3 regions of the Mesorhizobium sp. M0140 genome follow, and region 3 is predicted to be linked to each of the others. Evidence: predicted binding sites of a transcription regulator. Region 3 holds the regulator's gene; each other region holds the start of a gene.
What was found. Region 3 encodes HrcA, which represses chaperone genes, less so after heat shock. Its sites were predicted from a motif close to GTTAGCACTCNCNNNNNGNGAGTGCTAAC; they were not measured.

Region 1 (10,017 bases), on a different contig from region 3:
CGAGCCGTCCTCCGAGAGGATGTCGCCACCCGACGCCCAGATCAGCGGCGTGAAGGTGAAGATGTTGCAGCCGCCGCAATTGCCGGAGAAGTAGAAGCCCTTGATGTTGCCGCCGAGCGCGTTGACTTTCTCGGCGTCGGTCGCGATCTCGGCCCAGTTGGCAGGGCCTTTTTCAGGGTCGAGGCCGGCCTGCTTGAACAGTTTCTTGTTCCAGATCAGCACCGAGGCGTCGGCGGAGAACGGCAGCCCGTAAATGTGGTCCTTGTAGGTGCCGGTCTTCACATGCGCAGGCGACAGGCTCGAGAAATAGGGCAGGGACTTGGCCCAGTCGGTGATGTCCTCCAGCTGGCCGGCGGCGGCGAAGGAGGGCGTGTAGATCAGGTCGAGCGACAGCGCGTCGGGCGCGGTGCCGCCGGCCGCGGCGGCACCATATTTCGGGATGATCTCGGCATTGGGGATGATGTCGAGCTTGACCTGGTTGGTGTGCGCTTTGTTGTAGGCGTCGACGATCCTCGGCATGAAATTCGAGCCGTCGGCGCGCACCCAGATGTTGGCCGTCTCGGCGGCCGCGGCACCGATGCCGCCACCCAGAACGGCAGCGGCCAGGGCCAGTTTGGCAATAAGGTTCCTCATGTTCTCCTCCTCCAGGGTTGGCCGCGCTCCGCGGCTTGGCGCCGATTGCGCGGCGCTTGGTTTCAGCCATCCAGCGGATGGCCGCATGACTGCCGCACCACCAGCCGGCACGGCAGTTTTCGAATGCCCGGCGCGGCGGGCTTGCCGCCGACCAGCGAAAGCAGGGTCAGCCCGGCCTCGCGCCCGAGAGCAACCAGGTTCATGTCGATGGAGGTCAGCGGCGGACGCGTCGCCTCGGCCACGATCTCCCAATTGTCGAAACCGATGACGCCGACATCGCCGGGTACGTCGAGGCCGCGTTCGCGCAGAGCATCAATGACGCCGCGCGCGATCTGGTCGTTGCCGCAGAAGACCGCGTCCGGCCTTTCGCTTTTGCCGTCGAACAGTTGCGCAACCGCCTGGTGACCCCAGGCTTCCGACCAGGAGCCGAGCAGCGGCTCGCTGACCGTCAGGCCGTTTTCGACGAGCACGTCGCGGTAAGCCTGGACGCGCGCGTGCACCACGGCAAAGCTCGCCGGCCCGGTGACGTGGGCGATGCGCTTGCGGCCCAGCCGGCAGAAATGCTCGACCGCCAGCCGGGCGCCGCCAACATCGTCCGAGACGAAGGCGACGGCGTCGGGGTCGGGCTGCGTGAAGGCATAGATCACCGGGACGCGCAGATTGGAGAGGTCGACGGGGAGATGGCGATCGATGCGCTTGCCGGTGGCGATGATGCCGTCCACGCGCTTGTCGAGCATGGCGTCGACATGCATCTGGCCCAGCCGCGGATCCTCCTCGACATTGCACAGGAACACCGAGACGCCATTGTCGACCAGCGCGTCCGAAATGCCCGACATCAACGGCAGCGAGAAGCGGCCATAGGTATCGTTGGTGAGCAGGCCGACGGTGAAGCTACGGCGCCGGAGCAGGCTTTGCGCCAGGCTGTTGGGCCGGAAGCCAAGCCGCCGGGCGGTCTCGCGAATGCGTTCGCGCGTCTCGGCTGTCATTCGGCCCTGGCTGTTGAGCGCCTTGGATGCGGTGGCGACGCTGACTCCGGCCTGCGCGGCCACGTCACGCAAGGTGACTGGCTTGGAAAAGACCGGAACAGGCAGATCGTCCGATGGCATCGCGCCGAGATCCTTGGTTGGGAAAAGGTTTTCTCTTACCGAGCCGGATAAGGCCCGGCAGGTGGCCGAGCCCGACGACGATTGTTTGAGAAAACCTTTTCTCAGATGAAGCTAAGCCAGATCGAATCGCTGTTCAAGGGGAAAAGTTGGTTGGCCTCCGCTCCTCTCCTCCGAAATGCAACGCGGGGTAAAAGTAGCCTCGGAAGCGCGTAGCTCAGGGGAAGAACGTCAGTCGCAGTGCTGGAGGCCCTCGGTCGAGACGGGGCGGGCTGCCGCTTGGGGCGTGAAGGATCTCAACTCTGCGCCGGAAGCGAGACCCGGCAAGGTTGGCTGGCGAACGCTCTGAAACTCGACCCCGAAAATTCTGAACAATCCCTCGGGATTAACCTTTCCGTAAATATTTGGCCGCTACTTCACAGCCATGGCCTCGTGGCGGAGCGGCTACGCTGGAGACGGCAAATCTCTGAAGCCTCGGTTCGATCCCGAGGCGAGGCCTCCAAAATTTGGCGTCCCAATCTGCCCCGGGCGCAGTCAGTTCCCACGAATAGATTGTGTGTTGCGAATGCAGTAGGGATTGGCCGTCAAAGCAGTCCTGTCTTGAATTTGGCATGCAGGCGCTCGCGAAAAAAGTGCTATGGAAGGGGTGCGAGCGTTCTTGCTTCGCTTTTCCCTGACATTCGAGGCCTTTCGTGCGTGAACCGTCGCTGCTGCCCGTCTTTGGAAAACTTGGCCTCAAGGCCCCTGTCGCCTTGGCGGCGGCACCGGTCTCGTCGGCAGGTGTGCCGCACCTGCGGAAGCTTCTGGCCGTGCATGGCGGCATGGTGCTGAAACTGTCGGTCGTCGCCTGGACGGTGCTGATCCTGGGCGCCGTGTTTTTCACGATGCAAGGCTGACCGCCATGGCCAACCGCTACACGCTGCGCATGGAGCTTCCCCAGAGCTGGAGCATCATCGATGTCTTCACCGGCCAGCCTGCGGTTGTCCGGCAAAAGGTGATGGTCGGGATGGGGCCGCGCGAGGCCGAGGACATGGTCGTGCAGATGAATGTCCGCGACGTCAGACGCCGCGAAAGGGCCGAGCGCAAGACCTGATCGCGGTCAGCGCCAACTCGCCGCCATTTCAGCCGAAATCGGCCGCCGTCAGCACATACATGCTCTTGCGGGTGCGGTCATAGGCCTTCGACGCCACCTCGCGGATGGCGCTGCTCTCGGTGTCGAATGTCTGGAGATAACCGGCTTCGTCGGCAGCTGTGCCCGGCCGCATCTTGGCCATGGCGTCGGCAGCGACGGAAAACGAGATCTGGAACATGCCGTCATGGCCAACGAAACGAATGCGCTGGCCCGCTTCGTCATAGCTGCGGCTGCGGTTGGGAAAGGTGAGGCTCATGTCTTGGCCTCCGTGGCTTTCTTGGTCACCCGCTTCTTCTTCGGCGTCGGATTGAGGGCCTCGGCGACACGATCGGCCTCTTCCTTGGCCAGCCGAAGCTCCCTCAGCCTTGCCGTCTTGATTTCCCTGGCTCTTGCCTCGGACATATATTCGGCGGTCGCCTTGTTTTTCTCCGCTGTCTTCTTCTGCTTGTCGACAAAGCGGGCTTCAGCTTTTTCCATGATCGTCTGATTGCCTTCGGCCATCGAAGAAATCTCCCTTGTGCCTGAAATCGTGAAAGTGAACTTGTCCGATAAATAGGCACTCGATCGGCAAAATTCAATCTTTTGAATTATTTGACATTCTGCGGATATCACGAAACGGCCAGCTGAAATAATACTTTTGAATATTTAATGTGGTCCGCGAATAATTTTTGGCACTCCTATCTATCGAGTGCCAACGCGTCTATAGAGGAGGGGCGTGGCCGCCTGTGCCGGCCCCAGAAAGAAAGTTCCCATGAAATTTCGGCCACTCCACGACCGCGTCGTCATTCGTCGCGCCGAAGGCGATATCAAATCCAAGGGCGGGATCATCATCCCCGACACTGCCAAGGAAAAGCCGCAGGAGGGCGAAGTCATCGCCGTCGGGCCTGGCGCACGCGACGAAAACGGCGCGCTTGTTCCGCTCGACGTCAAGGCCGGCGACTTCATCCTGTTCGGCAAATGGTCGGGCACCGAGGTCAAGATCGACGGCGAGGACCTGCTGATCATGAAGGAAGCTGACATCATGGGCGTCATCGACAAGAGCGAGACTGGCATCATCGACAAGGGCGAGACGGCTGCAACCGACAAGACCGTGGCCGCCAAGAAAGCTGCCTGATCTCATTTTCTCCGAACGAACGGGATAAAAATCATGTCTGCCAAGGAAATCAAATTCTCCACCGATGCGCGCGACCGCATGCTGCGCGGCGTCGAGATCCTCACCAATGCGGTGAAGGTCACGCTCGGCCCCAAGGGCCGCAACGTCATCATCGACAAGGCCTATGGCGCGCCGCGCATCACCAAGGACGGCGTCACCGTCGCCAAGGAAATCGAGCTTGCCGACAAGTTCGAGAACATGGGCGCCCAGATGGTGCGCGAAGTGGCCTCGAAGACCAACGACCTCGCCGGTGACGGCACCACCACCGCCACGGTGCTGGCCGCCTCGATCCTGCGCGAAGGCGCCAAGCTGGTCGCCGCCGGCATGAACCCCATGGATTTGAAGCGCGGCATCGACCAGGCGGTTTCCGCCGTGGTCAAGGAAATCCAGGCGCGCGCCAAGAAGGTCAAGTCGTCGGCCGAGATCGCACAGGTCGGCACCATCGCCGCCAATGGCGATGCCAGCGTCGGCGAGATGATCGCCAAGGCGATGGACAAGGTCGGCAATGACGGCGTCATCACCGTCGAGGAAGCCAAGACCGCAGAGACCGAACTCGACGTCGTCGAAGGCATGCAGTTCGACCGCGGCTATCTCTCGCCCTATTTCGTCACCAATGCCGACAAGATGCGCGTCGAGCTGGAAGAGCCCTACATCCTCATCCACGAGAAGAAGCTCGGCAATCTGCAGGCGATGCTGCCGATCCTCGAAGCGGTGGTGCAGAGCGGCAGGCCGCTGCTGATCATCTCCGAGGACGTCGAGGGCGAGGCTCTGGCGACGCTGGTCGTCAACAAGCTGCGCGGCGGCCTCAAGGTCGCGGCCGTCAAGGCGCCGGGCTTCGGCGATCGCCGCAAGGCGATGCTGGAAGACATCGCCGTGCTGACATCAGGCCAGATGATCTCCGAGGACCTCGGCATCAAGCTTGAAAACGTCACCATCGAGATGCTCGGCCGCGCCAAGCGTGTGCTGATCGAGAAGGACACCACCACGATCATCGACGGGGCCGGCACCAAGGCGACGATCCAGGCGCGTGTCGCCCAGATCAAGGGCCAGATCGAAGAGACGACCTCCGACTACGACAAGGAGAAGCTGCAGGAGCGACTGGCCAAGCTCGCCGGCGGCGTTGCCGTCATCCGCGTCGGCGGCGTCACCGAGTCGGAAGTCAAGGAAAAGAAGGACCGCATCGACGATGCGCTGAACGCCACCCGCGCGGCGGTTGAAGAAGGCATCGTGCCCGGCGGCGGCGTGGCTCTGCTGCGTGCCCGCTCGGTGCTTGGCGGCCTGACCGGCGCCAATGCCGATGTCACGGCCGGCATCACGATCGTGCTGCGGGCGCTCGAAGCGCCGATCCGCCAGATCGCCGAGAATTCCGGCGTTGAAGGCTCGATCGTCGTCGGCAAGCTCACCGACAGCAAGGACCACAATCAGGGTTTTGACGCCCAGAACGAGGTCTATGTCGACATGATCAAGGCAGGCATCGTCGATCCGGCGAAAGTGGTGCGCACCGCACTGCAGGATGCCGGTTCGATCGCAGCCCTTCTGATCACCGCCGAAGCGATGATCACCGACATCCCGCCGAAAGACGCTGCCCCGGCGGGCGGCGGCGGTATGGGCGGCTACTAAAACCCGGGACTTGTCCGATCTCTTTGAGAGGTGAATGACGGCCCCGATCGGGGCCGTCATGATTCTCAAGATGATCGCAAAGTTTACGCATAGCTGCCTTGCCGTCCGGCTCAGCGCCGGGAGGCACCCCTGATCTTGCGGCTTTCGGAGGGGACGCAATCCACGCTAGACTGTGCGGGCGGCCGTCTGGTCGCGGAGCTCGCCGACTTTGGCAAGCGATCGGACGAACAGCTATCCTCGATACGGAGACACGTTCATGTTTGCGGCCAAGGCCATCGACACCTCAGACAAGGCCGCGTTCTACCGCGACCTCGCCACTCAGCTTAAGGCGCTGCTCGACGGCGAGCGCGATTCGATCGCCAACGCCGCCAACACCGCAGCACTCATCTTCCAGATGGTGCCGGACCTCAACTGGGCCGGGTTCTATTTCCTGCAGTCGGACGAGGAAATGGTGCTCGGGCCGTTCCAGGGCAAGCCGGCCTGTATGCGCATCGCCGTCGGCAAGGGCGTGTGCGGAACGGCGGTCGAACTCGGCACCTCGATGCTGATCAAGGACGTGCATGATTTTCCCGGCCACATCGCCTGCGATGCCGACTCGCGCTCGGAACTGGTGGTGCTGCTCGAGGACGATGAAGGCGTCTTCGGCGTGCTCGATCTCGACAGCCCGCTGCCCGGCCGCTTCGACAAGGCCGACCAGGCCGGCATCGAGACGCTGGCGGCGATCTATGCCGCGGCGAGTTCGTTCGAGGACTAGGCCCGGTTTAGACTAGGCGAATTTCACCAGCAGCAGGCTGAAGCAGCCGATGAACAGGAAGGCCGAGAAGGCGAGCGCCAAGGGGCGCAGGCCGCGTGAGCGCAACTGCGAGATGTCGGCCTGCAGGCCCATGGCGGCCAGCCCCATGGTCAGCATGATGGTGGTGGCGAGCGCCATTGCCGATTTCACCTCGGCCGGCACGGTGACGAGGCTGTTCAGCGCCACGATGGCGACGAAGGCGGCGACGAACCACGGCATGGGCGGCCGCGCCGCCACCTCACTGCTGCTCCTGCGGCGCGCCATCAGGCCGAGCGCGACGACCATCGGCGCCAGCATGGCGACGCGGGTCAGCTTGGCGACGGTGGCGATCTCGCCGGACTGGGTGCCGTTCTGGAAGCCGGCGCCGATGACTTGCGCCACTTCATGGATCGAGGCGCCTGCCCACAGGCCGAAAGCGTGCTGGTCGAGGCCGAGCATGGGCGCCATGAGCGGGAAGCCGAGCATGGCGACGGTGCCGAACAAGGTGATCGAGGCGACGGCGTAGGTGACGTCCTCGTCGCGCGCATCGGTGACGATGTTGGTGGCGACGATAGCCGAGGCGCCGCAGATCGAGGTGCCGGCGGCGATCAGCTGCGCCAGCTTGGCGTCGACGCCGATCAGCCGACCGAGCGTGATGGTGAAAACGAAGGTGGCACCAAGCGTGGCCGCGACAATGCCGACGCCGCCGGCGCCGATCGAGACGACTTGGCCGAGCGTCAGCTGGAAGCCGAGCAGCACGATGGCGAAGCGCAACAGGCGCTTTTGCGAGAATGCGATACCGGCTTTGGCGTGCACCGGTGTGCCGAGCACGTTGGAGTGGATCATGCCGGCAACGACGGCCAGGATCATCGGGCTGAACAAGGCGACGCCGGAGACATTGCGGGCCGAGAAGGCAACAGCCGTGATCATCGTGACAAGGACGACGCCGGGGACGATGCCATTCCAGTTGAGGGATTTCCGCCTTGGTGTCAGATCGGCAGGAAAAGCGCTTTTCGGAATATCGTTCGCGAAGTGGGAAACGGAAGACAATGCAATGCTCCAGGCGAGTACGCGGGGAGAATGTCATTCCTCAAATAATCTTTCCAACGAATTATTTTCGTCATAATGATCGGTTTTTACGAACGATCGGTCGGGCATTGGCTGTGCGTCATCTTCTGGCCGACCTGGATTAAAGCTGCGCTTCGATCGCCGCCTTGTCGATCACCGACCAGACGTTCCTGATTGTGTCGTCGAGGAATTCATAGAAGACGTTCTCACTGAAGGAGATCTTCCGGCCGTTGATGGGCAGGCCGAAGAAGGTTCCCTTCGGCGTGCAGTTGAACTGGAGCCGGCTGGCTATGAACGGCGGTTCGGCGATTTGCAGTTGGATGTCGAAATAGAGGTCTGGGATCTCCCGAAAATCGCGCTCCAGCATTTCGCGGTACCCCGCCAGCCTGACGCGGTCGCCATTGTAGTGGACCTCGTCATGGACGAAGCGATGCAGATTTTGCCAATCCTGATTGTTGAGGCAGGCGATGTAGCCTCGATAGAGGTCGGTAACGGTCACGGCGATGGCTCCGGTGCTTGGTCTGGGTCGAGCAAAAAGATAGAACGACTGCGGGTGCAGTCCAGATGCGACATCGCCTGCCGGCGCGCCGCCTAGAACATGCCGCGGTCGTTGCTCCGCTGGTCGTCGTCCACCAGATGCGGCTGATAGATTCCCGTCCGCGCCGTCCGCCGCCAAGGCCGGGCCGGGTCCGCCGGATTTGTGTGGATATCGGCGACGGCGATGGAGGGTGTTCCATTGGCCGGGCATTGCGCCGCCACCGCCGCCGGGGGCAACGATTCCCGAAGGCGCGGTCAGGCTGTGTTGCGCGGGGAGGGAGAAACTGGCCCAGTAATTGTTGCTTGCCGCGCGTCCCTGCATCTCGACGGCGAAAGCCGGCCGTCGGCGGCGGTGATTGTCGGATGCGTCCTCCAGAAAATCGATGCTGTCCGCGAACAGCGATGCCGATCCGATCCAGACGGCTACGGCAAACTCGATCCCGAAATAGGCCAGGTTCAGGATGGCAACCATCCGCACCCTTGTTCAGCGTTCCGGTCATATTTTGTCCATCGATCAATTGCCGTTTATCGCAAGGCCCGCAGCGATTCCATGACATGAGACATTACCGATCGAGCAGCCGCCTTGACAGCGCCACGCATCATGTTCCAGCTTGGCGCCATGTTCGTCCTCGCGCCCACCAACACCAAGCGACGCCGCACCTGCACAGTGCGGAGCGGCAGACTGATTGCGCGACGACAAAGACCGGCAGGATAGATCCGGTTCGTTCGTTTCCAGCCCCGCCCGCGACACCGCCGGCGGGGGTTTTCATATCTGGAGCACTTTGATGACCAACAATTCTTCTATCCGGCTTCGGCCCGCCGAGTCCGCTGACGCCACCGCGATCCGGGATATCGTTCGTGCCGCCTATGTCAAATGGGTGCCGGTGATCGGCCGCGAGCCGCTGCCTATGCGCGCCGACTACGACAAGGCTGTTGCCGAGCATCCGTTCGATCTCGCCGTCGAGGATGGCGGCATTGTCGGGATGATCGAAACCATCCTGGCCGCAGATCACCTCTGGATCGAGAATGTCTGCGTGGCACCGGATGCGCAGGGGAGAGGGATTGGCCGGCTGTTGCTGGAGCTGGCCGAGCGCAAGGCAATCGAAGCAGGACGTGCCGAGCTTCGCCTGCTGACCAATGGCGCCTTCGAGGCGAATGTGTCGCTCTACAAGAGGCAGGGCTATGTCATCGATCGGGAAGAGCCGTTCATGGGCGGCATGACGGTCTATATGAGCAAGAGGCTCGCGGGATTACCGGCAATCTGACGAAGGAGTTCGATAATGGCTGCCAGGGTCAGGCTTAAGCAACTCCTAGGGCTTTACGCGGTTTCCCGGCTGGAGGCGGGCGAGATCATTCCCGGTTGGGCGGACGGGCCAGGCTTCGTCAGCATCACAAGGACTGACGACGAGCTTTCGATCGTTTGCTTGCAGGACCGCGTGCCGCATGCCGTCAAGCAGGATATCGACTGGGTGGCCTTCAAACTCGAGGGCCCGTTTTGCCTTCGATGAAACCGGTATCGTGCTGTCGGTTATCAGGCCGTTGTCGGAAAACGGGTTGGGCATCTTCCTGGTGTCCACTTTCGATGGTGACCATCTGTTGGTGAAAGCGACGGATCAGGCCGCCGCGAGGCGGTTTCTGGTCGAGGCCGGGCATATCTTGCTGTAGTCCATCCCCACCACTACTCGCTGGCCCAACCGCTCTGGCTCAATCACTGCCGCACTGGCTCAACGACTTCGGGGGTTGCGTTTGACAGCGGCGTTTGTGCATCGTTATCTCCAGCCAGATATGACGGCCCGGCGCGGCCATGCGGCCAAGGAGAAAACCATGTCACACAATCTGCAATTCTATATCGATGGCGCGTGGGTCGATCCTGTTGTGCCCAACACATTGGACGTCATAGATCCCTCGAATGAGGACGCCTTTGCGCAGATTTCGCTAGGCTCCAAGGCCGATGTCGACAAGGCGGTGGCTGCCGCCAAGCGCGCCTTCAACAGCTTTG
Region 2 (10,017 bases), on a different contig from region 3:
ATCGAAGTCGAGGTCGATACTCTGGCCCAGTTGGAGGAGGTACTTGGCTTCGCTCCCGATGCGGTTCTGCTCGACAACATGTCCCTCCCCGATCTTCGCCGCGCCGTCGCAATGGTCGGTGGCCGCGCTATCACCGAGGCTTCTGGCGGGATCACGTCCCATACAGCGCGGGCGGTTGCCGCGACCGGCGTTGATCTGATTTCGGTCGGCCGACTCATCCACAGCGCGCCGATCCTGGATATCGGCCTCGACCATCGGGGCTCATGATTGTCTGAGTCAGGATTGGGTCAACTGTCCTCTCCGATCGTCAACAGTCAGATAGCAAAGACCCCGCAAGACAGACCGGAGGAACAGCATGGACATGCAAACGGCAAGTTCAACGCAGACATCGCCACAGGCTCAATCCCCTGACCCCGGAGCGTGGACCCTGGAGAAGGCTCAGGCACTTTACCATGCCCCCTTCAACAATCTCCTCTTCCTGGCGCAAACGGTGCACCGCCAGAATTTCGATCCAAACAAGGTCCAGCTCAGCCGGCTGCTCAGCATCAAGACGGGAGGATGCCCGGAGGATTGTGGCTATTGCAGCCAGTCGGCGCGTCACGAAACCGGCCTGAAGGCGTCGAAGCTGATGGAGGTCCGGCGCGTCATCGCCGAGGCGACCAAGGCGCGTGATGCCGGCGCCACGCGTTATTGCATGGGCGCGGCCTGGCGAAACCCCAAGGCGCGCGACATGGATGCGGTGGTGGCGATGGTCGAAGGCGTCAAGGCGCTGGGCATGGAGACCTGCATGACGCTCGGCATGCTCGATCTTGAGCAAGCCGCTCGACTGAAGCAGGCGGGCCTCGACTACTACAACCACAACATCGATACGTCGGAACGCTACTACAGCGAGATCATCAGCACGCGCGGCTATGCCGAGCGGCTCGACACGCTTGAGCAGGTTCGTCGATCCGGCATCAAGGTCTGCTGCGGCGGTATTGTCGGCATGGGCGAAGATCCGGTGGACCGGATCGACATGCTGGTGACGCTGGCGAACCTACCCGAGCCGCCGGAAAGCGTCCCGATCAACATGCTGATCCCGATCGCCGGCACCCCGCTTGCCGAAGCCAAGCCCATCGAGCCGATCGAATTCGTGCGCGTGATCGCCTTGGCGCGCATCATGATGCCGAAATCGCATGTGCGTCTTTCCGCCGGCCGCACCGCCATGACCGACGAGATGCAGGCGCTGTCCTTTTTTGCCGGTGCCAACTCGATTTTCGTCGGCGACACGCTGCTGACGGCGGACAATCCCGGTGAGGACAAGGATAGCCTTCTGTTCCGCCGTCTCGGCATTGAGCCGATGGAACTCGAGGCGCAATGAACGGGGCACCGCTTGCCCGCTATGACGCGACCTTGCAGGGACTGGCCCGCAAGGACCGGCTGCGGACGCTTGCGCCGCGCGCAGGTCTCGATTTCTCGTCGAACGACTATCTCGGGCTGGCCTCGTCCAGGAGACTTGGCGATGCTGTTGTGGCGGCGATTGCGCTGGGCACGCCGGTTGGCGCCACCGGGTCGCGGCTGTTGCGCGGCAATGCACCGGAACACGAGCAGCTCGAGGCAGACGCGGCGGCATTCTTTGGAGCCGACCGCGCGCTGTTCTTCGGCAGCGGCTACATCGCCAACTTCGCTCTGCTGAGCGCCCTGCCGCGGAAGGGCGATCTTTTGGTTCTCGATGAGCTCGCCCATGCCAGCATGCATGAGGGTGCGCAGGCCGGGCGCGCACAGTTCGTGCTGGCCGCGCACAACGATGCCACCGCTGTTGAGGATGCGATCACACGTTGGCGCGCCGCAGGCGGCATGGGATGCGTCTGGATCGCGGTGGAGAGCCTTTACAGCATGGATGGCGACTGCGCGCCTTTGGAGAGCCTGGTCGCGCTTGCCGATCGGCACGGCGCATTCATCGTCATTGACGAGGCGCATTCGACCGGCGTCTGGGGACCGGACGGCCGGGGGCTTGCCGCCGCTTTCGAGGGCCGCGACAACATCGTCGCGCTCCACACCTGCGGCAAGGCGCTCGGCGCATCTGGTGGGCTCGTGACCGGGCCGAGGGCACTGTGCGAGTATCTGATCAACCGTTGCCGGCCATTCATCTACGCCACCGCGCCATCGCCGCTGATGGCAGTGGCAGTGCGCGAAGCACTCGCAATGCTCGCCGACGAGCCTATGCGGCGTGTTCAGCTGCATGAACGCGTTGCCCTCGCCGGCCGCCAGCTGGCCGAGCGCTGCGGCGTGATACCCAGCGGCTCGCAGATCCAGCCCCTCGTAATCGGCGATATCAGGCGCACCATGGCAGTGGCGGCGCGCCTGCAGGCCCGCGGCTTCGACATACGCGGTATTCGTCCTCCGACCGTGCGCACGTCGCGGCTGCGCATCTCACTGACGCTCAATATCGGCGAAGCCGACATTTCCGCCATGGTCGAGGCGCTGGTCGAGGTGTTGGCCCAAACATCACCGGAGGCGGTATGACCCAACGCATCGTCATCACCGGAACCGACACGGGAGTTGGCAAGACCGTGTTTGCGGCTGGGCTCGCCGGTTTGCTCGACGGCTTTTACTGGAAACCGGTGCAATCGGGCCTCGACGGCGAGACCGACAGCGAAGTGGTCGCGCGGCTTGCCGGCTTGCCCTCAGAGCGCGTGCTGCCGGAAGCCTACCGCTTGCGGAGCCCGCTGTCGCCGCATCGTTCGGCCGAGATCGACGGCGTGGCGATCAAGGCTGCCGATCTTGCTTTTCCCGTCCTACCGACGCCGCTCGTCATCGAAGGCTCCGGCGGCCTGATGGTGCCGCTTAACCGGCGCACAAGGCTCATCGACATCTTCGCTGAATGGCGGCTGCCCGTTATTCTGTGCGCCCGCACCACGCTCGGCACCATCAACCACACCTTGCTCTCGATCGAGGCGCTCCGCGCCCGATCCATCCCGTTGGCCGGCATCGCTTTCATCGGCGATGAGATGGCCGATACGCAACGGACCATCGTGGAATTCAGCGGTGCGCCGCAGCTCGGCAGGCTGCCGCACCTCGATCTGCTGACCGGCAAGACACTGAGGGACGCAATGATTGCCGGCTTCGCCTTCGCCTCGATTACTGGAGGTGACTGATGTCGCAGTCTCATGTGTGGCATCCCTTCACCCAGCACGCGCTCGAGCCTGCGATCCCAGAAATCGTCCGGACTGAAGGCGCCTATCTCCGCAGGGCCGACGGCGCCCGCATCCTGGACGCCATCTCCTCCTGGTGGGTCGTCACACATGGCCACCGCCATCCCCGCATCATGAAGGCAATCGAGACAACCGCGTCGAGCCTCGACCAGATTATCTTTGCGGGCTTCACGCACGAGCCGGCAGAGCGCTTGGCCAAGGCGCTTGTCGGCCTCGCTCCCGCTGGACTCGACTGGGTGTTCTATTCCGACAGTGGCTCGACCTCGGTCGAAGTAGCGCTGAAGATGGCGCTCGGTTATTTCCGCAACATCGGCGCCCCACGCTCGCGCATCGTCGTCATGGATCACAGCTATCATGGCGACACGATCGGCACGATGAGCGTCGGTGCGCGTGGCGTGTTCAACGCCGCCTACGAACCCTTGCTGTTCGAGGTCGCCACCATCCCCTTTCCGGCAGCGGGGCGCGAGCAAGAGACGCTGGATCGTTTAGAGGCTGTGACCCGCGATCGACGAGCCGCAGCCTTAATCGTCGAGCCGCTGGTGCTGGGCGCCGGCGGCATGCTGATGTATCCGGCTTCAGTTCTGGCCGAATTGAAGAAGATCACTGAGGCCTCCGGCACGCTGCTGATCGCCGACGAAGTGATGACCGGCTGGGGGCGGACCGGAACCATGTTCGCCTGCGAGCAGGCATCGATCTCTCCAGATATCCTGTGCACCTCGAAAGGCCTGACCGGCGGCGCCATCCCGCTGGCCGTAACGCTTGCCACCGATGCCATCTTCCAGGCTCATTATTCCGAGGACCGGAAGAAGACATTTTTCCATTCGAGCTCCTACACTGCCAACCCGATTGCCTGCGCGGCAGCACTTGCCAATGTCGAGATCTGGCGGGACGAGCCGGTGGCCGAGCGCATTGCGGCCTTGAGCGCAATGCAGGCCACCGGGCTTCGACGCTTTCGCGACAACAGCTTCTTCACCGACTGCCGGGCGACCGGCACGATCGCGGCGCTCGACCTGCGAACCGGTTCCGCAGGTTATCTCGCCGAGATCGGACCGAAACTGCGCGCTTTCTTCCTCGAGCGAGGGCTACTTGTGCGCCCGCTCGGCAATGTCCTCTACCTTCTGCCACCCTATTGCATCACCGGCGACGAGCTCGAGCGACTCTATGACGCCATTGAGGAGGCGGGCGAACGCTTCGGGTCCAGGCCATGAGCAAGTCGTCGCGCATTCTCGGGTTTGGCCATCATGCGCCTGGGCGAAAGGTGGCGAATGCCGAAATCGAGAGCAATCTCGGTCTTGATCCAGGCTGGATCGAAAGGCGTACCGGGATACGGTCGCGCTTCTGGGCAACCGACGAAGACACGCTGTCTGGTCTTGCTGCGCAGGCCGGCGACATGGCGCTGGCGAACGCCGGTATTGCGCGCCACGACATCGGTCTGCTGTTGCTTGCCACCTCGACGCCCGACCATCTTCTGCCGCCGAGCGCGCCGCTGGTCGCACACAAGCTTGGCCTTGGCAGCGCAGGCGCGGTGGATCTGACAGGCGCCTGCGCCGGCTTCATCTATGCGCTGATGTTTGCGGACGGATTTACCCGCCTGCACGGCAAAGCGAGCCTTGTTATCGCCGCCAATATCCTCAGCCGCCGCATCAATCCAGCCGAGCGCGCAAGCTCGGTCCTGTTTGCCGATGCCGCCGGCGCCCTGGTGATCGGTCAGTGCGATGATGCTGATCGGGGCATTCTCGGTGCCTCGGTGGCTTCGGACGGCTCGCGATACGGGCTGATCCAGATTCCCGCAGGAGGAAGCAACAAGCCGTTCCACGGTGACCTCGATCTCGCGCAAACCCGAATGAGGATGACGGACGGCCGCGAAGTGTTCGCAAAGGCCGTCGAGATGATGACCAATTGCTCGATAAGCGCGCTAGCCGCTGCCGGAGTGCGGCCACACGATCTCGGCCGGTTCGTGCCCCATCAGGCCAATACTCGGATTTTCGACGCGGTCGGGAGGAACCTCGGCATCGCGGACCAAGCAATTGTCAAGACGATTGCCGAATACGGCAACTCTTCGGCCGCGACGATCCCGCTGTCGCTCTCGCTCGCCAACCAGACGGAGCCATTCCAGCCTGGAGAGAAAATCCTTCTGTCGGCGGCGGGTGCGGGTCTCAGCGGCGGCGCTCTCGTGGTTGGAATCTAGCCGGCCGGCTCACGCGCGCAGGACTGGTCATGAATGGGAATAGGGCAACAGAACCAATGCCAAAATGGCCTTCTGAAGCTCGACATGACCGAGCTGACGCAGCACGACCCCGTGCGAGCCTCTGGATGAGATCAAATGCATCACCTGTTGCATCATTCGTGCCATCTGAATAAAGCTCAAATACAAAGGGTGAGCCGCCCCATATATGTCTGATACCCGACATTGTTCACATAAAAGGCTCGATGCTTACACGCTCTTTGCTCTCTTCTCTTTGCTGCCTGCTCTTTTCTCTTTGCTCTTTGCTCTTTCGTCTTGACTAGCAGGAGCATGCGGCTTATCTCATTGCCGCGTTAGCACTCGCTTCCGCTGAGTGCTAAGCACGCTCCGGCAACGGAGAACCGTTCAACATCCGCACCAAGGACATCCAAAAATGGCAAAGTCGAATTTCCGGCCGCTGCATGACCGCGTGGTCGTTCGCCGGGTCGAATCCGAATCCAAGACCGCCGGCGGGATCATCATCCCGGATACGGCGAAGGAAAAGCCGCAGGAAGGCGAGATCATCGCCGTCGGCTCCGGCGCTCGTGACGAAGCAGGCAAGCTGGTCCCGCTGGACGTCAAGGCCGGCGACCGCATCCTGTTCGGCAAGTGGTCGGGTACCGAAGTCAAGCTCAATGGCGAAGACCTTCTGATCATGAAGGAATCCGACATTATGGGCATTATCGGCTGATATCAGGCCTTTCCTTCGCACCATCAAATCTGAATTTCGGGCGAGATGCCCAGGAGTAAAAAAATGGCTGCCAAAGACGTAAAATTCTCCCGCGATGCCCGTGAGCGCATGCTTCACGGCATCAACATCCTCGCCGACGCGGTGAAGGTCACCCTCGGCCCCAAGGGCCGCAACGTCGTCATCGACAAGTCGTTCGGCGCACCGCGCATCACCAAGGACGGGGTCACCGTCGCCAAGGAAATCGAACTTTCCGACAAGTTCGAAAACATGGGCGCGCAGATGATCCGCGAAGTTGCTTCGAAGACCAACGACATCGCCGGTGACGGCACCACAACCGCGACCGTTCTGGCGCAGTCGATCGTCCAGGAAGGCAACAAGGCCGTTGCCGCCGGCATGAACCCGATGGACCTGAAGCGCGGCATCGATCTGGCCGTGACCGAAGTCGTCGCGGCGCTCGGCAAGGCTGCCAAGAAGATCAAGACCTCCGAGGAAGTTGCCCAGGTCGGCACGATCGCCGGCAATGGCGACGAGTCGGTCGGCAAGATGATCGCCGAAGCGATGCAGAAGGTCGGCAACGAAGGCGTCATCACGGTTGAGGAAGCCAAGACCGCCGAGACTGAACTCGAGGTCGTCGAAGGCATGCAGTTCGACCGCGGCTATCTCTCGCCCTACTTCGTCACCAACGCCGACAAGATGGTTGCCGAGCTCGAGGACGTCTACATCCTCCTGCACGAGAAGAAGCTGTCCAACCTGCAGGCGATGCTGCCGGTTCTCGAAGCCGTCGTGCAGACCTCGAAGCCGCTGCTCATCATCTCGGAAGACGTCGAAGGCGAGGCCCTGGCCACGCTGGTCGTCAACAAGCTGCGTGGCGGCCTGAAGATCGCCGCCGTCAAGGCGCCGGGCTTCGGTGATCGCCGCAAGGCCATGCTGGAAGACATCGCCATCCTCACCGGTGGCCAGGTCATCTCGGAAGACCTCGGCATCAAGCTCGAGAACGTCGGCCTCAACATGCTCGGCCGCGCCAAGAAGGTGTCGATCTCCAAGGAGAACACCACCATCGTCGACGGCGCCGGCAAGAAGGCCGAGATCCAGGGCCGCGTTGCCCAGATCAAGCAGCAGATCGAAGAGACCACTTCGGACTACGACAAGGAGAAGCTGCAGGAACGTCTGGCGAAGCTCGCCGGCGGCGTTGCGGTGATCCGCGTCGGCGGTGCCACGGAAGTCGAAGTCAAGGAAAAGAAGGACCGCGTCGATGACGCCCTCAACGCGACCCGCGCGGCCGTCGAAGAAGGCATCGTTGCAGGCGGCGGCGTCGCTCTCCTGCGCGCTTCGGCCGACATCAAGGTCACCGGCGTCAATGCCGACCAGGCCGCCGGCATCAACATCGTTCGTCGTGCGCTGCAGGCTCCGGCCCGCCAGATCGCGGCCAACGCCGGTGCGGAAGCATCGATCGTTGCCGGCAAGATCCTTGAGAACAAGGGCGCGACCTTCGGCTACAACGCCCAGACCGGCGAATATGGCGACATGATCGCCATGGGTATCGTCGATCCGGTCAAGGTTGTCCGTACGGCTCTCCAGGACGCGGCCTCGGTCGCCGGCCTGCTGGTCACCACCGAAGCCATGATCGCGGAGGCTCCGAAGAAGGAGTCGGCTGGCGGCGGCGGCATGCCTGGCGGCATGGGCGGCGGCGGTATGGGCGGCATGGGCGGCATGGGCGGCATGGATTTCTAATCCAGCCCCTATCAACCTACAGCGGAAAGGGCGGCAGCAATGCCGCCCTTTCCTTGTGTGCCGAACATGATCGACAACTTGGAGTGCGTCCCGAGGATCTCGTCAGAATTAGGATCTTGTCCGATCGAGCAATTCGCGGGCTCAACCTGGTCAAACCGGCGCCCCCTACGAACTGCCCGATCCTTGAGGATTCCGCTGCGCGACAATCACGATGATTCATTCAGTTGGTAGCTATAGGCGGTGAATCATGAGGGGCATTGAGGAGCGTGGCAAGGCGCCCATCTCGGCATTTAACCCCATCGAGCGTGATATCCGAGACAATTCTCTCATCGGACCGGCGGCTGGCGTTGAAGGACCCGGTGAATCATCCTGTTCTATAGTGGAGCAGACGCGCTCTGAGCCTCAAGATCAAGCGTTTCCTCCTCTGAGTATCCTTGATCTGCCGCTGGACATTCTCGTTGATATTGCTGAGCGGCTCAGCCCGATGGATCTGCTGAGGTGTCGCACACAAATCAAGAGCTGCGTGTCGCCGCGATGATAGTCGCAACGCCTCAAGAAAGGCGGATCCAGGTTCAGGCTCGTCGTCGTGGCCGAGAGGCCTCGTGACCCCGACGACTGCGCTTCGGCCTTGTGGGGCCTCGGAGCGGGCGTGGCAGCGCTTGCACCTGAGCTCCAGCGGCGTCTCATCCTGCTTGAGCCCAGGTCTCAGACCATTGCCCTGGAGGGCCTCGGAGCAGGCGTGGGTGGCCTTTGGCCAACCTCCAGCGGCTTGTCTGCGGATTTCACTAAATTGGGACAGCCGTTTTAGTAAATCGCGAACAAGCGTTTCGCTAAGTCGCGGGCAACGGAAGCGATCGAGTTCCGGTTGCCTTTGCTGTTAGGAGTGATTGATTTCGGTTATTTCGCTGAAACGCTGAAACGCCATATCCAGCTTTTCCAACGGTAAATTGGGCACTGTCCAATACTTTATTTCTTGAGAAATCCAACGTTTTTGCCGCGCAGTGACGTTCGGACATAGCAAGGCCTGTCCCATACCTATGAATACGTTTGGCTGAAGCAGACCGATGGCTGCGCGTCGAAGCCGAAGCCGTCGAGTTCGCGGACAAACGGGAACTGCGCGATCCTGCTCGACATGAGCGTGTCGAGCTGGTCGCGGATGGCCGTCAACTTCAGCCGATCCAGGATTGCGATCAGCAGGTCATGATCTAGCGTCGTCATCACCAGCTCCCTCCGACCACCGCTTCGTACTCGGCGAGTGGCCGCAGCAAGGTGGCCGGGGGTGATCTTGATGCGCTCGGCGCGCACCGGCCCTTCGAAGCCGGCAACGCCGACAAAAGGCTCTGTCGCAAACCTGGAAATGGGGGTGTGAACGGCCATTTCGGCCTGTCCGTCAGGCAGCGAGGATATCGAAACAGCGATCGACAGACTTGTAGTCATACCTCGCCTGTCGCTTGCCAATCATGTGGATCATCTCGATGCCGGAGAGGATAACCACGGCGCTCGCCTGCGACTTGAAGCCGATGGATCGAATGCGGCGCTTGATACGCAGTCTGTTCTTTCAATTTAGACCAACTATGCGGATGCCGCCTCAGTCAATTCAAGAAGGTAACCAATGCCGCGCACGGTCGTGATCCGTGGCGTTGCACCTGACCTACTCAGGTGTCCACGTAAGCGATAGATTCCGACTTCAAGCGCGTTGGCAGATACCTCGTCGTTGAACGAATAGAGGTGATCTTCCAACTGCGCACGAGGCACGATGCGGCCTGCACGGATAAGCAGATGCTCTAAAATACATAGTTCGCGGCGTGCGATCTTCAGAGGATGACCCGAGACGGAAACCTGTCGGCCGATCGGATCGAAATTGAGATTGCCAAATACAACGATGGGGTCGGTCACCTGTGTCGACCGGCGCAGAATGGCTCTCATTCTGGCGATGAGCTCATCGAAAGAGACGGGCTTGAGCAGAAAGTCGTCCGCGCCACCGTTGAAAATCGCAATTCGCTTCTCGAGATCGTTGATGCTACTCATAATGAGGGTCGGAACTGAATGCCCGTCGCTCCTTAGTTGTCTCAGCCAGCCCAAGCCATCGCCATCTGGCAGAGCCAACTCCAGCAGGAGAATTTCATAGGTTGCGCAACAGAATGCCCTCGACGCCTGTTCCAGGTTGCCAACTACAT
Region 3 (10,017 bases):
CGCCATCGGCATCCTGATCGCCTTCCTGCCGGCGGCGATCATCGGCGCGCTGGCGCATGATTTCATCAAGACGGTGCTGTTCGAATCGCCGAGGCTGATCTGCATCATGCTGATCATCGGCGGCGTCGTACTGCTGGCGGTGGACCGCATGAACCTCAAGCCGGTCTACCGCGATGTCGAGCGCTTCCCGACCCGGCTTTACCTGCAGATCGGGCTTTTCCAGTGCCTGTCGCTCATTCCCGGCACATCGCGTTCGGGCTCGACCATCGTCGGCGCCCTGCTTTTGGGCGTCGATAAGCGCGCGGCCGCGGAATTTTCCTTCTTCCTTGCGATCCCGACCATGGTCGGCGCCTTCGCCTTCGACCTGTTCAAGAACCGCAACGTGCTGAGCAGCGCCGACCTGCCGATCATCGCCGTCGGCTTCGTCGCCGCCTTCGTCACGGCGCTCATAGTCGTACGCTTCCTGCTCGATTACGTCTCGCGCAACGGCTACTCGCTGTTCGGCTGGTGGCGGCTGGTGGTGGGTATTGTCGGGCTGGCGGCGCTGATGGTTTGGGGGTGAGGAGTGATCCGCGAAGCGGACCCTACGCTTCGTCATCCACGGGCGGAGCAAGGAGCGTAGCGACGCAGCGCAGACCCGAGGATCCATGCCGTGACGTCGATCGGAGGGTTCGGCGATCGAGAATAGCCATCGCCAAGCTCGCCAAATCCGGCGAAAAGTCTCCCAATTCCTGCACCGTAGAGGCGGTTAGAGGTCGCGGCATGGATCCTCGGGTCTCCGCGACGGAGCTTCGCTCCTGCTCCGCCCGTGGATGACGAATGAAGGAGGGACGCTCCCTCAATTCCTTCCGTAAAACGCGTTCTCGACATGCACCGGCCAGCGCCAGGGCAGCACCGCGACCATGTCGAAGCGCATCGACAATCTGCCGTAGTCCGCTTGGCGTGACAGCCAGATGTCAGCCGCGCCTTCTATGCGACGCTCCGATTCGTGACCGATCGCCTCCATGGCTTCCATCAGCGTGCGGCGCGCCTTGACCTCGACGAACAGCACCAGATCGCCGCGCCGCGCGATCAGGTCGATCTCGCCGAAGCGTGTGCGGTGGCGGCGCGCAAGAATCCTGTAGCCCTTCATCATCAGGGCTGCCGCCGCCAGCCATTCGCCGCGATGACCGCGTCGATAGGCTTTCAGGCGGCTGGAGCTCGGGCGCTCAGCCACTGTCGCTTTCTCCAGAAATCTCCCTGAGTTCCAGCAGCCGCCGATAGAGCGCCTGTTTCTGGCCGCCGGTCATTTTCGCGGCTTCCGCAGCCGCCTTGGAAGCCGGCATCTCGGCGGCGAGCGACAGCAGCAGGCGGTCGATATCGGCGGGCTCGTCCGCCTTGGCCTCGGCCGGGCCGACGCAGACGACGATCTCGCCCTTCGGCGTATCGGCCGCAGCATAGTGGTCGGCCAGCGCCTGCAGCGTGCCGGTTCGCATCTCCTCGAAGGTCTTGGTCAATTCCCTGCCGATAGCCGCCTTTCGCTCGCCGCCCAGCGCTTCGACCATGGCACCGAGGGATTCGGCCAGCCGACGCGGCGATTCGAAGAAGATCAGCGTCGCCGGCACGGCTTTCAGTGCCTCCAGCCGCGTCAACCGCTGCCCGGTCTTCACCGGCAAAAATCCGGCGAACATGAAGGCATCGGAGGGCAGGCCGGATGCGGTCAACGCCGCGAGCGGCGCCGATGGGCCGGGGATCGGCACGACGCGAATGCCGTGGTCGAGCGCCTCGCCGACCAGCCGGTAGCCGGGATCGGACACCAGCGGCGTGCCGGCATCGGAGATCAACGCCACGCTCTGCCCGGCCTGAAGTGCCGATATCAGCTTCGGCCCGGCCTCGCCGGCATTGTGTTCATGATAGGCCGTGGTGCGGCGGCGAATGCCGTAGCGGTCGAGCAGCACGCGCGACACCCGCGTGTCTTCGCAAGCAACGATGTCGGCGGCGGCCAGCGTCTCCAGCGCGCGCAGCGTGATGTCGGCGAGATTGCCGATCGGCGTCGCCACCAGATAGAGCGCCGGCTCCAATGGCCGTGCCGCGATCTCGGTCTGCCCGACCACATAGCTGCGCTTGCTCGTCTCTGCGGTCACCGATGACTTCTCCATTCAGCCCTGTTTGGCACGGCTGACGCGGGCTTGCAAAGCTGACGCCGATGTAAGGAATTCGCCTTTCCTTTGCCACAGTGGGGAACCAAACCGGCGTTGGCAGATTAGCCCCCTGATTCCGGAGGAGGACAGGATGGACAGCCTGAAGATACAGGACGCTTTCGAGCCCTACTATGCCGGCCGCAACCGCGTTGCCGCCACGGCCAGGCGCCCGCCCGCCAAGACCGAGAACAGCCTGACCAAAGAGCGGACCGCGAGCACCTCGCCGACGAACGGCAGGCTTTCCGACAGCAACAAACCAGACAGCACGACGGAGCACTGACCGGACGATGCCCAATCGCTTCGATATCTTCATCACCCGTCTTGAAACAAAGAATGCCCGCAACGGCGCGCAACTAGCCTCGATAGGCGACCAGCACCGCGCCCGCCGCGATAAGGGCGACGCCAAGCCAGTTCGCTCCGGACAACCGCTCGCCGAGAAAGGCCGCGCCAAACACCGCCACAAGCACGACGCTTAGCTTGTCGATCGGCGCCACCTGCGCCGCGTTGCCGATCTTGAGCGCCCGAAAATAGCAGAGCCATGACGCGCCGGTCGCCAGACCGGACAGGCCGAGGAAAGCCCAAGTCTTTCCCGAGATCGTGGCCGGCGACTGGAACTGGCCGCTGGCAAGCAGGATCGCACCGAGCACGATCAGGATGATGACCGTGCGGATGAAGGTGGCGAAATCGGAATTGATGTTCTCGATGCCGACTTTGGCGAAGATCGCCGTCAGGGCCGCGAACGCAGCCGAGAGCAATGCCCAGAATTGCCAGGAGGATACGGTGAGGTTCATCAAGGTGGCCTTCGCTGATGACGTCTCAACCGAGATACCGTGAAACGCGTGTTTCCAGAAGTGCAATCCTCGGGTTCGGAGATTTTTGGGGGTGCATCTGTGAGATGTCCCGGCAGGACAGAGGGGGGTGTGAAGGATCGCTACAGAACAAGCTTCTGCTCTGTGCCGTTGCAGTCCTCTTCCTCGTCGCGGCATGGATCCCAAGGTCTGCGCTCTGCTGCTATGACGAAGGCGTGGTGAAGCTTACCGCGCCAGATCGGCGACCACGGCGTCGAGCACGATCATGCCGGCGGCCGTGGCGCGCAGGCGCGAATTGCCGATCGGCGCTACCAGCCCCTCTCCCTGCAGCATCGACAGCCGCGCGCTCGACAGGCCGCGCCCGGAGAACGCCTCATAGCGGGAAAGGTCGATGCCTTCGGCGAGCCGCAGGCCCATCAGCAGGAACTCGTCGGCTTCCTCCGAGCGCGTCAGGATCTCGCCGCCGGTGACGCCATGGCCCTTGGCCTCGACCAGATTGGCCCAGGTTTCCGGCATCCGCTCGGCGATCGTCACCGTGCGGCGCCCATTCTCGACGAAGCGGCCATGCGCGCCGGGCCCGACGCCGACATATTCGCCATAGCGCCAATAGGTGAGGTTGTGCCGGCTCTCGGCGCCTGGTCTTGCGTGGTTGGAAATCTCGTAAGCCGGCAAACCATGCGCCGATGTAATCTCCTGCGTCAGCGCATAGAGGTCGGCGGCGTGGTCATTGTCGGGAATGATGAATTTCTTTGCCGCGTGCAGGGCGTGGAAGGGCGTGCCTTCCTCAATGGTCAGCTGGTAAAGCGACAGATGGTCGGCGGCATGGCCGATCGCCTGTCCCAGCTCCGATGCCCAAGCCTCCGGCGTCTGGCCGGGGCGGGCATAGATGAGGTCGAAGGACAGCCTTGGGAATATTTCCCGCGCGAGGCCGATGGCGTGCAGCGCTTCCTCGACATTGTGCAGCCGCCCGAGGAAGCGCAAATCCTTGTCATCCAGCGCCTGCACGCCGAGCGACACGCGGTTGACGCCGGCTGCCCGGTAGCCGCGAAAGCGTTCGGCCTCGACCGAGGACGGATTGGCCTCCAGCGTCACCTCGATGCCGTCAGGCACAGTCCAGTTCTTCGCCACGGCGTCCAGAACCCTGGCCACCGTTTCCGGCTTCATCAGCGACGGCGTGCCGCCGCCGAGAAAAATGCTGGTCACCTCGCGCGGCCCGGTGCGTTCGCGCATCGTCGCCAGCTCGGCCTCGAAGGCGCTGGCAAAACGATCCTGGTCGACGGGCTGGTGGCGGACATGGCTGTTGAAGTCGCAATAGGGGCACTTGGCCGCGCAGAACGGCCAGTGGACATAGACGCCGAAGCCGGGCGCCCGGTCGAGCAGCATGCTCATGTCGAGCCCAATCTCGCTTTGGCGAATTTCTGGAAGGCGCGAGCGCGATGCGACAGCGCCGTCGGCTGGCCGGGCTTCCAGCCGTGCTTTTCCTCGGCCGTCATCTCACCAAAAGTCTTGTCGAAGCCGTCGGGGAGGAAGACCGGGTCGTAGCCGAAGCCGAGTTCGCCGCGCGGCGGCCAGACCAGCGTGCCTTCGGCCTCGCCGCGATAATATTCCGCCTCGCCGTCGGGAAACGCCAGGCAGATGACGGCGACGAAGCGTCCCTTGCGCTGTTGCGGCAAGGCCGCGCCGACTTCCTGCAACGCCACTTCGGTGCGCTGCATGGCCATGCCGAAATCGCGCGATCCATCCGGGGTTTCGGCCCAGTTGGCGGTGTAGACGCCGGGCGCGCCGTCGAGCGCGTCGACGCACAGGCCGGAATCGTCCGACAGCGCCGGCAGGCCGGTCGCCTTGGCGGCGGCGAGCGCCTTGATGTAGGCGTTCTCCTCGAAGGTGGTGCCGGTCTCGTCAGGCTCCGGCAGGCCATACTCCTTGGCCGACTTGGCTTCGAAGCCGAACGGCCCCATCAGGTCGGCGAATTCGCGCAGCTTGCCGTCATTATGGCTGGCGACGACGATCTTCTTTCCGTCGAGAGAATGCATCAAAGGCCCCAGATTCGTGGCTCGGCGAATTCGATCGAATTGCCCGAGGGGTCGCGTATATAGATCGAACGGCCGCCCTGCGGCCATTCAAATTCGCTTTCGATAGCGATGTTCTTCGCCTCGAGATGCTCTTTCCAGCGCACGATTTCGTCGGCGGTCGTCGCAAAGCAGAGATGGCCTTCGCCGACCGTGCCGTGCGGCGGCACCGGCAGCCTGGCGTCGGACGCCGGCGGGATTTTGGTCGCCTCGGCGTTGAAGACGAGCAGCACGCCGGGGCCGCAGCGGAAGAAGAGATGCCGGCCGGCCACCTTGCCGAGGAGGGGGAGGCCGAGGATGTCGGTGTAGAAGGTTTCCGCTGCGGTCAGGTCGCTGACGTAGAGAGCTGATTCAAGGATGGCAGAGGGCATCACGAGGCACCCCCCTCTGCCCTGCCGGGCATCTCCCCCGCAAGGGGGGAGATTGGCAGCCTCCGCATCGCCGCGCCCTTTGCAACGTTAGAGATTAGCGAAGCCCGAAACGACATCCGATCTCCCCCCTTGCGGGGGAGATGCCCGGCAGGGCAGAGGGGGGTGTTCAAGCTCGGCATTTAATCCTAAGCCACTGCCATCTGCTGCAAACTCACCAACCGCTGAATGCCTTTCTTGGCCAGGCCCATCAAGTCCGCGAACTGCTCCTCGGAGAAAGGCTCGCCCTCGGCGGTGCCCTGGATCTCGACGATGCCACCCTTGCCGGTCATGACGAAATTGGCGTCGGTGCCGGCCGCGGAATCCTCAATGTAATCGAGGTCGATGACCGGCTGGCCGTCATGGATGCCGCAGGAGATCGCAGCGACATGGTCCTTCAGCACCTTGGCGACGCTGGCCATCTGGCGCGCTTCCATCCAGCGCAGGCAATCATACAGCGCCACCCAACCGCCGGTGATCGAGGCGGTGCGGGTGCCGCCATCGGCCTGGATGACGTCGCAGTCGACGGTGATCTGCTGTTCGCCCAGCGCCTGCAGATCGACCACGGCGCGCAAGGAGCGGCCGATCAGCCGCTGGATTTCCAGCGTGCGGCCGCCCTGCTTGCCGGCCGAAGCCTCACGGCGCATGCGTTCGCCGGTCGAGCGCGGCAGCATGCCGTATTCCGCCGTCACCCAGCCTTTGCCCGAATTGCGCATCCAGCCCGGGACTTTTTCCTCAAGGCTGGCCGTGCACAGCACATGCGTGTCGCCGAACTTCACCAGGCACGAGCCTTCGGCATGCTTGGAGACGCCGCGCTCGAAGGAGATGGCACGCATTTCGTCGAATTGGCGTTTGGAAGGGCGCATTCAGGCTGCTTTCTTGTCATTTTCGGAATCTTGGCCGGCTTGTAACCGCATGGGACGCGTGGCGCAAAGGAAAATGGCCTGACGATCTGACACAGACACCGGGTGATCTCACACAGACACCGGGTGATCTCACAAAGACACCGGGTTGCGCGGGTGCAGTGTAAGTCTATATCCTTGGGCCGGAGGTTTTTGGCCGTATGACCAAGGCAGTCGATCCCGCTTCGCAGTCGCCCGCGCTTCAGTCGCTCGATATGCGTTCCCGCGACATCTTCCGGCGCATTGTCGATTCCTACCTCAGGGACGGTGAACCGGTGGGCTCGCGCAGCCTGTCGCGTATCCTGCCGTCCTCGCTGTCGCCGGCGACCATCCGCAACGTCATGAGCGATCTCGAGCATCTCGGCCTTATCTACGCGCCGCACATTTCGGCCGGCCGGCTGCCGACGCAGGCCGGCCTGCGTTTCTTCGTCGATGCCTTCATGGAGCTTGGCGACCTTTCCGACGAGGAGCGCCGCGCCATCGAGGCACAGGTTCGGGCGTCCGGCTCGGGCGCGACGCTGGAACACATGCTGACCGAGGCCAGCCAGATGCTGTCAGGCATGTCGCGCGGCGCCGGCCTGGTGCTGGCCGCCAAGAACGAGGTGGCGCTGAAGCACATCGAATTCATCCAGCTCGAACCGACCAAGGCGCTGGCAGTGCTGGTGTCGCAGAATGGCGACGTCGAGAACCGCGTCGTCGAGTTGCCCGCCGGCATCACCGTCTCGCAATTGCACGAAGCCTCGAATTTCCTCAACGCCCATATTCGCGGCCGCACGCTGGCCGAGGCGCGGATCGAGATCGCCCGCATCAAGGAAGAAACCAGGGCCGCGCTCGACACGCTGTCGCAGGACCTGGTGGAGAAGGGGCTGGCGGTGTGGGCAGGTGCAGACAGCGGCCTGCCGGCGCGGCTGATCGTGCGTGGCCGCGCCAACCTGCTCGAAAACGTCACCGCCCAGGCCGATATCGAGCTGTTGCGCCATTTGTTCGAGGACATGGAGACACAGGACGGGCTGATCCAGCTGCTCGACCTCGCCGAGGAAGGATCGGGCGTGCGCATCTTTATCGGCTCGGAAAACAAGCTGTTCTCGCTGTCCGGTTCTTCGCTGGTGGTCGCGCCCTATCGCGACAAGGATGCCCGCGTCGTCGGCGCGCTAGGCGTCATCGGCCCGACCCGGCTGAATTACGCGCGTATCGTCCCGATGGTGGATTACACCGCGCAGCTGATATCGCGCATGCTCCGTTGAGCTGATCTAACCGAGGAGACGACGATGGCGCTCGAAGAGTTCAAGGCCCGGATCAGCCTGTTGCTGGAAGAGATGGTCAACCAGCCGGAAGACCAGCATGAAATCCAGGAGCAGCTGCGCGAAAAGCTGCGGGAAATGCGCGCCATGGGCCTGCCGTTGCCGGCCGATCTCGTCGAATTGGAAAAACGTCTCGACGACGATTTCTACGCTGCCGGAACCTGAACCCGGAAATCGGAAGCTCCCTTTACCTCATCGTGTGCCGTGGAACGATCGACGAAACCGCTCGTTCCTGTTTCACGTCCAAACATTGGAGGACCGCATGATGCGTTTTGCCGGCCCCGCACTTTTCGCCGCACTGTTTCTCTCGACCGCTTCGTTCGCGCAGCAGGCGGACGAGCCGGTGCTGAAAGGTGCGGCCGCCTTCGGCGACTGGCGAGCGGACAAGCCGGGCACACGTCGGCTGATCAGACCGGATGATCTGCCTAAGCCCGATGCCAACAGATCGACCTCGAACAGCGCCGGCGTTGCGGACATGCCGGCAGACGCGAAGCTGCAACTGCCGCCGGGATTCTCGGCCGAGCTGGTTGCATCGGGCATCGACAATCCACGCGTCGTGCGCGTCGCGCCGAACGGCGACCTGTTCGTCGCCGACAGCAAAGCCAATCAGGTCCGCATCTATCGCCTGGCGGAAGGCAGTGCGAGCCCTGTGCAGGGCGGCATCTTTGCCGGCAATCTCAAACGGCCCTATGGCATTGCCTTCTATCCGCCGGGCGCTGACCCGCAATGGATCTATGTCGCCAACAGCGACAGCATCGTGCGCTTTGCCTACCGCAATGGCGACTTGAAGGCCTCCGGCGATCCGGAAACCATGGTCGGCAACATCCCCGCCAATCATCACTGGACCCGCGACATCGCCTTTTCGCCGGATGGCAAGACGCTTTATCTGTCGGTCGGCTCGGGATCGAATGTCGCCGAGCGCATGGGCAACGAACCGAAGGGCGGCCTCGACGCCTGGGCGAAGTCGCAGCCGCTCGGCGCCACATGGGGATCCGAGGACGGCCGCGCCGGCGTCCTGGCCTTCAATCCCAATGGCAAGAATGGCCGCATCCTTGCCACCGGCCTGCGCAACTGCTCGGGCATGACCGTGCAGCCGGCGACCGGCGCGCTGTGGTGCGTCGTCAACGAACGGGATGCGCTTGGCGACAATGTGCCGCCCGAATACGCGACCGTGATCAAGGACGGCGCCTTCTATGGCTGGCCGTGGTATTATATCGGCGACAATGAGGATCCTCGCCACAAGGGTGAGCGCCCCGATCTTGCCGGCAAAACGACCGTTCCCGATGTGCTGATGCAGGCGCATTCGGCGCCGCTCAACATTGCCTTCTACGAGGGGAAGAGCTTTCCGGCTGAATACAAGGGCGATGCTTTCGTCGCTCTGCACGGTTCATGGAACCGCGGCAACCGGACCGGCTACAAGGTGGTGCGGTTGCTGTTCAAGGACGGCAAGCCAACCGGCGAATATGAGGATTTCATCACCGGTTTCGTCGTCTCAAACGGCGAGGTGTGGGGGCGGCCGGTCGGCGTGGCGGTGGCCCTGGATGGTGCGCTGATCGTCACCGAGGACGGCAACGGCACCATCTGGCGTGTCACCCATGGCGACGGTCGTTCCTGAGCGCAACTCGCACAGGCGTGGTGCAATCGAATCCGAGTTCCAGGGAATTCACGCCCGCCGGGCTTTGTGCGATAGGATGCCGTGATAGCAGCGTCGCGCAAGGCCGCAACCATGACCCTCACCGGATTCCTCGCCTACAGCGCCGCTCTCGGCATCGCCGCCGCGATTCCTGGTCCCGGCATCACCGCGCTGGTCGCCCGTGCGCTCGGCTCCGGCTTCCGCTCGTCGCTGGCGATGTCTTTTGGCCTGATGGTTGGCGACATCACCTATCTGACCGCTGTGGTGCTCGGCCTCGCCATCGTTGCACAGAGTTTCGGCATGGTTTTCCTGGCCATCAAATGGCTCGGCGTCGCCTATCTCGCCTTCCTCGGCTGGCGCTTCTGGAACAGCGGCATCACGCCCGAGACCGTCGAGGCCAGAAAAGGCAAGGGCGGCTTGCTGTCGAGCTTTGCCGCCGGCCTGACTGTCACGCTCGGCAATCCGAAGACGATGATCTTCTATCTCGCCATCACGCCGACCATCGTCGACCTGAAAACCATTACGCTGGCCGACTACGGCATTCTCGTCGCGCTGACGGTCGTCGTGCTTCTGGTGGTGCTGGTGCCGTATCTGGCGCTGGCCGCCAAGGCGCGCTGGTTCCTGAAGTCGCCGCGCGCGCTCAAGGCGCTGAACCGTACGGCTGCCGGCTTCATGGTCGGTGCCGCTGCAGCGATTGCCGCCCGCCAATAGCGGGC

Region 1: a site for HrcA is predicted at 3,536-3,564, ahead of NKJ37_RS08135 (co-chaperone GroES). Genes of this name have one in related genera too.
Region 2: a site for HrcA is predicted at 5,732-5,760, ahead of groES (co-chaperone GroES). Genes of this name have one in related genera too.

Annotation. Positions count from the first base shown of each region.
Region 1 covers NZ_JAMYTM010000006.1:24,570-34,586, reverse strand. The annotation lists gene NKJ37_RS08170 (ABC transporter substrate-binding protein) at 1-633, opposite strand, end outside; gene NKJ37_RS08165 (LacI family DNA-binding transcriptional regulator) at 696-1,739, opposite strand; tRNA gene NKJ37_RS08160 (tRNA-Cys) at 2,163-2,238, shown strand; gene NKJ37_RS08155 (hypothetical protein) at 2,429-2,632, shown strand; gene NKJ37_RS08150 (hypothetical protein) at 2,638-2,829, shown strand; gene NKJ37_RS08145 (DUF1488 family protein) at 2,858-3,124, opposite strand; gene NKJ37_RS08140 (hypothetical protein) at 3,121-3,369, opposite strand; gene NKJ37_RS08135 (co-chaperone GroES) at 3,620-3,982, shown strand; gene groL (chaperonin GroEL) at 4,016-5,641, shown strand; gene msrC (free L-methionine (R)-S-oxide reductase MsrC) at 5,898-6,395, shown strand; gene NKJ37_RS08120 (YeiH family protein) at 6,408-7,463, opposite strand; gene NKJ37_RS08115 (ester cyclase) at 7,603-7,980, opposite strand; gene NKJ37_RS08110 (GNAT family N-acetyltransferase) at 8,804-9,283, shown strand; partial or broken gene NKJ37_RS08105 (ACT domain-containing protein) at 9,299-9,683, shown strand; gene NKJ37_RS08100 (aldehyde dehydrogenase family protein) at 9,843-10,017, shown strand, end outside.
Region 2 covers NZ_JAMYTM010000036.1:11,674-21,690, reverse strand. The annotation lists gene nadC (carboxylating nicotinate-nucleotide diphosphorylase) at 1-267, shown strand, start outside; gene bioB (biotin synthase BioB) at 362-1,360, shown strand; gene NKJ37_RS27075 (8-amino-7-oxononanoate synthase) at 1,357-2,505, shown strand; gene bioD (dethiobiotin synthase) at 2,502-3,137, shown strand; gene NKJ37_RS27065 (adenosylmethionine--8-amino-7-oxononanoate transaminase) at 3,137-4,402, shown strand; gene bioZ (3-oxopimeloyl-[acyl-carrier-protein] synthase BioZ) at 4,399-5,382, shown strand; gene groES (co-chaperone GroES) at 5,813-6,109, shown strand; gene groL (chaperonin GroEL) at 6,173-7,840, shown strand; gene NKJ37_RS27040 (hypothetical protein) at 8,876-9,217, opposite strand; partial or broken gene NKJ37_RS27035 (IS6 family transposase) at 9,231-9,386, opposite strand; gene NKJ37_RS27030 (response regulator) at 9,413-10,017, opposite strand, start outside.
Region 3 covers NZ_JAMYTM010000014.1:140,235-150,251, forward strand. The annotation lists gene NKJ37_RS16490 (undecaprenyl-diphosphate phosphatase) at 1-562, shown strand, start outside; gene NKJ37_RS16495 (YraN family protein) at 839-1,216, opposite strand; gene rsmI (16S rRNA (cytidine(1402)-2'-O)-methyltransferase) at 1,209-2,138, opposite strand; gene NKJ37_RS16505 (hypothetical protein) at 2,272-2,460, shown strand; gene NKJ37_RS16510 (EamA family transporter) at 2,534-2,971, opposite strand; gene hemW (radical SAM family heme chaperone HemW) at 3,215-4,378, opposite strand; gene rdgB (RdgB/HAM1 family non-canonical purine NTP pyrophosphatase) at 4,375-5,022, opposite strand; gene NKJ37_RS16525 (VOC family protein) at 5,022-5,432, opposite strand; gene rph (ribonuclease PH) at 5,615-6,331, opposite strand; gene hrcA (heat-inducible transcriptional repressor HrcA) at 6,529-7,611, shown strand; gene NKJ37_RS16540 (hypothetical protein) at 7,636-7,833, shown strand; gene NKJ37_RS16545 (PQQ-dependent sugar dehydrogenase) at 7,931-9,283, shown strand; gene NKJ37_RS16550 (LysE family translocator) at 9,395-10,012, shown strand.